DNA from 2 places in the Streptomyces sp. DSM 116793 genome. Region 1 is predicted to be linked to the other one. Evidence: riboswitches for the same ligand, from Rfam matches in the RefSeq annotation. Region 1 holds a riboswitch; the other holds the start of a gene.
The links. Region 1 has a riboswitch for glycine ahead of gcvT (glycine cleavage system aminomethyltransferase GcvT). Riboswitches for the same ligand answer to the same signal wherever they lie in the genome.

Region 1 (3,406 bases):
GCCCTTTCGAAGCGCCTTCGGCCCCCCTCGGTGGGGTGGTACCGGTTGTCTGGGGACCACCAGTCGGTGGTGGGTCGCTCGCGCAGTTCCCCGCGCCCCTTCCCATGCGCCTCCGGCGCCCCCTCAGCGGGGTGGCATCGGTTGTCTGAGGACCACCAGTTAGTCGTGGGTCGCTCGCGCAGTTCCCCGCGCCCCTTTCCGGCGCCTTCGGCGCCCCCAGGGCCCAGTGCCCGGGGCGTGGGAGGTGTCCCCAGGACCAGCCGTGCGACCTGTCGGGGCGCAGCCCCGTCTTGAAGGGGCGCGGGGAACTGCGCGGGCAACCACCCACTGGGCTGGTGGTCCTCAGACAACCGGCACCACCCCATCGAGGGGCGCCGAATGGGCGCAGGGCGCGTCCATGCGGGCTCCGCCGGGTGGGGCGCGAGCGACCGGCGGCCGCGCCGAGGTCCGGAGAACAACCGGCGCACCCCACCGGGGGTGACCCCGGAGGGTCGGCTCACCACCGTGCGGGCACCGCACCGAAGCCGATCGCGCACAGGTCGTCGGCCGCAGCCCGATCCAGGAGAACCGCCGACGCACAGCCCCGCGGCACCCGCCCGGCCGTCAGCCCCCGCACCAGCCTCCCCACCGCCCTGCGATGCCGCAGGAAGGCGTACCGGGAGACCCTGCGGCCCCGCGCCCCCTGCCCGGCCAGGGCCGCACCCGGCGCCACATCGAGCAGCACCAGGTGCAGAGCCGCGGCACGCCGCACCGCCGCACGCGCGAGCCACCACCGCACCCACGCCTGCGTCCCGCAGTCGTGCACGACGACCCCCGCGCCACTGCGCAGCGCGCGGCGCAGCCGCGCATAGTGCGAGACCCGGACCAGAGGCCGGTAGACCGCATACGGCACCCACCGCGGCAGGCGCCGCGCCCACCACTCGCGGGCGTCCTGGGAGTCGATCCGGGGCCCCGGCACCGCCCGCCGCATCAGCGTGGACTTGCCGCTCCCCGGCAGCCCGGAGACCACGACGAGGTCGCCCGCGGCGAACGACAACCGCCGGGGACCGTGGCCGGCACACCCCCGCAGATCCCGCACGACGCCCGGGAAGGGCGCGCCACCCGGAGCGCCACCCGAGGCGGGTGCGGCGCCTGGGGCCGGTGCGGTATCCGGGGCGGACGCGGTGCCCGGCCCGGGGACGGCGCCCGGGGCACCCTGGGCGGGCAGCGCACGGGGCACCTGGAGCAGCGCGCGCCGGGCGCCCCCTCCATCCCCGGCGTGCGCGCCGCGTGCCGTGATCGGACCGTCCACCGTGATCGGCCTCCCCCAAGCTGTCCCGGCCCTCTGTGTCTGTCCGGGCCGGCTGGTACGTGGTCTGCCCGTCGTCAAGTGCAAAGAAACGGTAATGCGACACATGGCGGCACCCCGTCCACAAGCGCGCTCCGCGCGTGTCGCACGGCCCCCACCGATCACACGCGGGCCCTCGCACCCCGAAGGAGGGCCGACCGGCCGCCGTCGCACCGGCCCGAGCCGCACCGCGGCTGCTCACCGAAGCGCCGACGTCGCACCGCGGCCCGTGAACCCGGTTCACCCCACTCGGAGCACGCACTCCCCAGCGCGCCGCGCGATTCGCCTCGCGCCCCCTGACGGGGCACCGGCCACGCCTGCCGGGCGCACCGGCCAAGCCTGCCGGGCTTACCGGCCACGCCTGGGGGCGTGGAGGAGCGCGCGCCGTGCGATGATGTGCGCGCCAACTGCATACCGGCCGCTTGAATCCGCGCGGGAGAGCCTCCGGCCATCGGCCGGGGCGCCGAAGGAGCAAGTCCTCCCTTGAATCTCTCAGGCCCCGTACCGCGCGGGTGAGGCAATTCTGGAAAGCGGGCCGCCCGACCGGCGGCCCCACCCAAGGTGCAAGCCAGGACGCCCGGACGTCTCCTGCGGGACGGGGCTCTCGGCGAACCTCTCAGGTTCCGATGACAGAGGGGGAGGACCGATCTCGTCCGCCCTGTTCTGCCCCCGGGAGCCAGCCATGCCCCATGACGCCCCCCAGTCCCGCCGCACCGCTCTCGACGCGGTGCACCGCTCGCTCGGCGCCACCATGACCGACTTCGCCGGGTGGGACATGCCGCTGCGGTACGGCAGCGAGCGCGACGAGCACCAGGCCGTGCGGACCACCGCCGGTCTCTTCGACCTCTCCCACATGGGCGAGATCACCGTCACCGGGCCGGGCGCCGCCGCCCTGCTCGACCACGCCCTGGTCGGCAACATCGGCGCCCTGAAGCCGGGCCGCGCGCGGTACACGATGATCTGCCGTGCGGACGGCGGCATCCTGGACGACCTGATCGTCTACCACCTCGCCGCCGGCCGGCCGGGCACGGCGCCGCAGCCCGCCACGGGACAGGCGGCCCCCGAGCCCCGGGAGTCCCCCGCGTACCTGGTCGTGGCGAACGCCGCCAACGCCGGAACCGTCCTCGCCGCGCTCACCGAGCGGGCCGCCGGCTTCGACGCGGTGGTGCGCGACGACCGCGACGCCTACGCCCTGCTCGCCGTCCAGGGCCCCGCCTCCCCGGGCATCCTCGCCCCGCTCACCGACGTCCCGCTCGCGGACCTGAAGTACTACACGGGCGCCCCCGGCACCGTCGCCGGCGTCCCCGCGCTGATCGCCCGTACGGGGTACACCGGCGAGGACGGCTTCGAGCTGTTCGTGGCGCCCGGGGACGCCGAGCGCCTCTGGGCGGCGCTCACCGAGGCGGGCACGGGCGCGGGCCTGGTGCCGTGCGGCCTGTCGTGCCGGGACACGCTGCGCCTGGAGGCGGGCATGCCGCTGTACGGGCACGAGCTGAGCACCGCGCTGACGCCCTTCGACGCGGGCCTCGGCCGGGTGGTGAAGTTCGACAAGCCGGGTGACTTCGTGGGGCGCGCCGCGCTCCAGGAGGCGGCCCGGCGCGCCGAGAGCGCCCCGCCCCGCAAGCTCGTCGGGCTGGTCGCCGAGGGCCGCCGGGTGCCGCGCGCGGGCTACGCCGTGGTGGCCGCCGCGGACGGTACGGTGATCGGCGAGGTCACCTCGGGCGCCCCGTCGCCGACGCTGGGCAGGCCGATCGCGATGGCCTACGTCGACGCGGAGCACGCGGCGTCGGGCACGCCGGGCGTGGCGGTCGACATCCGCGGCAGCCATGAGCCGTACGAGGTGGTGGCCCTGCCGTTCTACCAGCGGAAGAAGTGATCCGCGGGCAGCCGGCGGCGCGCTCCCGACCCCGTGCGCTCCCTCGGCCCGCCCCGCGCCCTGTCTCCGCCCGGCGCGACCGTGACCGGGCCCACGCGCCCCGTCTTGCATCGCGAGACGGTCCGTTCATCAGCACTCCCCCGCGTACAGGAGAATTCACCCCATGAGCAACCCCGAGCAGCTTCGCTACAGCAAGGAGCACG
Region 2 (3,406 bases), 6.3 Mb from region 1:
CGGGTACGGGTGCGCACCGAGGTGCAGCGGCTCGCCGACCGCTGTGTGCAGCGGCTGCGCGCCGCGGGCCGCTCCGGCCGCACCGTCGTGCTGAAGGTGCGGCGCTACGACTTCTCCACGCTGACGAGATCGGAGACCCTGCGCGGCCCCACGGACGACCGGGGCGTGGTGCGGGAGGCCGCCGCCCGCCTGCTGGAGGCCGTGGACACCACCGGGGGAGTGCGGCTGCTGGGCGTCGGTGTCAGCGGGCTCGCGGACTTCACGCAGGAGGACCTGTTCGCGCAGGCCGCGGAGGTGCGGACCGCAGAGCCCGAGCCCGTGGCCGAGCAGGAGCAGGAGGAAACGCCCGTTCCGGCCGGGCGGCGCTGGCCGGCGGGCCACGATGTGCACCATGCCGCATACGGGCCGGGCTGGATCCAGGGCAGCGGCCTCGGCAGGGTGACCGTCCGGTTCGAGACCCCAGGATCCCCGCCCGGCCGCGTCCGCACCTTCCGCACCGACGACCCGGACCTCACCCTCTCCGACCCCCTGCCCCTGGTACCGGAGGCGATCACGGGCACACCACCGGGGCACATGGGCACACCACCGGGGCAGGGACAGGAGGACGGCCCCGGCCTGGAGGAGGGCGGCTCCGGACCGGCGAACGACGGCACCGGGCCCGTGAGCCGGGACCCCGACCCCGAACGAAGACCGAGCGCCGAAGCTCCGGACGGCGGTGCCGCACCGCCGTGAACACCGTGTGCGTGGCCGCCGGCCGGGGCGCGGCGAACCGCGCGACCGGCCACCACAGCACCGTCAGGTCGCCACCGTCGCAAGGGGGCGTTTCCGTCGTCTTCGGGCCACCGGCCCGGTAGGGGGCAGGTCGCGCGGTTTCCCGCGCCCCGCTTGCGGGGCGTCGGCGCGCGCCCGAGTCCGGGGCGCGGGCCGCCAGCACCCCGGTGCCGCATTGCCGTGCACACCGTGAGGTGTTTCCGTGGCCCCGTGCCGGCGCTCGGCCTCGGAGGGCCCCCGCCGTGCGCCGCCCGGGTGTGGGCCGCGGGGTGCGGCCCACATGTGCTCACTCCTCACCCCTCGTCCTGCCCCGCCAACCGCCCGAAGTCACGGTCCTCGGGAGGCGGCGGTGCCGCCGTGTCGAGGCCGTAGTGGTGGTACAGCTGCAACTCCTGGGCGGGCGAGAGATGGCGGCCCACGCCGAAGTCCGGCGCGTCCTTGATCAGTGCCCGGTCGAACGGCACACGGAGCGTGCCCTCCTCCAGGCGGCTCGGCTCCAGGGGTACGAAGGCGTCCCGGCTGAAGAAGCCGGTCCGTATGGCGGCCCACTCGGGGACGCCGGTCGCGTCGTCGAGGTACACCTCGTCGACCGTGCCGATCTTCGTGCCGTTGCGGTCGAACGCCTTGCGGCCGATCAGGTGGCGCGGATCGATGTCGCTCTGCACGATCCCTCCAGTGGTTTCCACATCATCCGTAGGCACTACGAAAAAGCACATTCCGGACGTCGGCCACTCGAACGTTCTGCCGCGGCCCCCGCTGGTAGGCTGGCCGTGGCTGCTGAACCCGTGCGGGAGAGCTCCCCGGCTCAGGCCGTGGGGCGCCGAAGGAGCAAATCCTCCCCGGAAACTCTCAGGCCCACGTACCGCACGGACGAGGTCACTCTGGAAAGCAGAGCGGGAGCCCAGGCCTCCGTTCTCACCGACGGTGAAAGCCGGGCGCCGATGGCGCACCGGTGAAGCTCTCAGGTCGAGATGACAGAGGGGGAGGCCGATTCGGGCACCCGCCGTGGTGTCCCTCGCAGGTCGTAGCAGACCAGGAGGCCTCCGCCATGTCCCTCAACCGTACCCCGCTCGCCCGGCTCGAAGAGGGCATCCCCTTCGCCCGGCGCCATATCGGACCCGACGCAGAGGCGCTGGCCAAGATGCTCGCGCAGGTCGGTTACGGCTCCCTGGACGAGCTGACGGACGCCGCCGTCCCCGACGTGATCAAGGACACCGAGGGCCTCCAGTTGCCCGCCGCCCGCACCGAGGCCGAGGTCCTGGACGAACTGCACGCCCTCGCCCAGCGCAATGACGTGCTCGACTCCATGATCGGACTCGGCTACTACGGCACGTTCACGCCCCCGGTGATCCTCCGCAACGTCCTGGAGAACCCGGCCTGGTACACCGCGTACACGCCCTACCAGCCGGAGATCTCGCAGGGCCGCCTCGAGGCGCTGCTCAACTTCCAGACGGTGGTGTCCGACCTGACCGGCCTGCGTACGGCCGGCGCCTCCCTGCTCGACGAGGGCACCGCCGCCGCCGAGGCGATGGCGCTGTCCAGGCGGGTCGGCAAGGTCAAGGACGGTGTCTTCGTGGTGGACGCCGACGCCCTCCCGCAGACCATCGGCGTGATCCGGACCCGCGCGGAACCCGCGGGGGTCGAGGTCGTCGTCGCCGACCTCGCCGCCGGAATCCCCGCGGAGGCGGCCGAGCGCGGCGTGGTCGGCGTGCTGGTGCAGTACCCGGGCGCCTCGGGTGCCGTGCGCGACATCCGCCCCGTCGTCGAGCAGGCCCACGAGCTGGGCGCCATCGTCACCGTCGCCGCCGACCTGCTCGCCCTCACCCTGCTGCGCTCGCCCGGTGAGCTGGGCGCGGACATCGCGGTCGGCACCACACAGCGCTTCGGTGTGCCCATGGGCTTCGGCGGGCCGCACGCCGGCTACCTCGCCGTGCGCGAGGAGTACGCCCGCAACCTCCCCGGCCGGCTGGTGGGTGTCTCCGTCGACGCCGACGGCCACCAGGCCTACCGCTTGGCGCTGCAGACCCGCGAGCAGCACATCCGCCGCGAGAAGGCCACCAGCAACATCTGCACCGCGCAGGTCCTGCTCGCCGTGATGGCGGCGATGTACGCCGTCCACCACGGCCCCGACGGCCTGCGCGCCATCGCCCGGCGCACCCACCGGTACGCCACGCTGCTCGCCGAGGGCCTGCGGCGCGGCGGCGTCGAGGTGGTGCACGACGTCTTCTTCGACACCATCACCGCACGGGTGCCGGGCCGGGCCGCCGCCGTGGTGCGGGCGGCCCGGCAGGACGGTGTGAACCTCCGCCTCACCGACGCCGACCACGTCGGCATCGCCTGCGACGAGACCACCACCCGTGCCCACCTCGGCACGGTGTGGACCGCCTTCGGTGTGACCGCCGACATCGACGCACTGGACGCGGCGCTCACCGCCGCGGACGGCACCGACGGCGACGCGCTCCCCGAGGCGCTGCTGCGCACTGACACGTACCTGACCCACCCGGTCTTCCACCAGTACCGCTCCGAGACCGCCATGCTGCGGTACCTGCGCAGGCTCGCCGACCGCGACTACGCCCTCGACCGGGGCATGATCCCGCTCGGCTCCTGCACCATGAAGCTCAACGCCACCACGGAG

Region 2: linked by a shared signal. The riboswitch ahead of gcvP (aminomethyl-transferring glycine dehydrogenase) and the one ahead of gcvT (glycine cleavage system aminomethyltransferase GcvT) in region 1 are both predicted to bind glycine.

Annotation. Positions count from the first base shown of each region.
Region 1 covers NZ_CM170494.1:6,834,920-6,838,325, reverse strand. Annotated here, with positions in the region: gene ACSMXW_RS26905 (AAA family ATPase) at 497-1,207, opposite strand; glycine riboswitch at 1,751-1,844, shown strand; gene gcvT (glycine cleavage system aminomethyltransferase GcvT) at 2,010-3,203, shown strand; gene gcvH (glycine cleavage system protein GcvH) at 3,367-3,406, shown strand, end outside.
Region 2 covers NZ_CM170494.1:554,476-557,881, reverse strand. Annotated here, with positions in the region: gene ACSMXW_RS02440 (DNA polymerase IV) at 1-732, shown strand, start outside; gene ACSMXW_RS02435 (PRC-barrel domain-containing protein) at 1,065-1,436, opposite strand; glycine riboswitch at 1,550-1,646, shown strand; gene gcvP (aminomethyl-transferring glycine dehydrogenase) at 1,820-3,406, shown strand, end outside.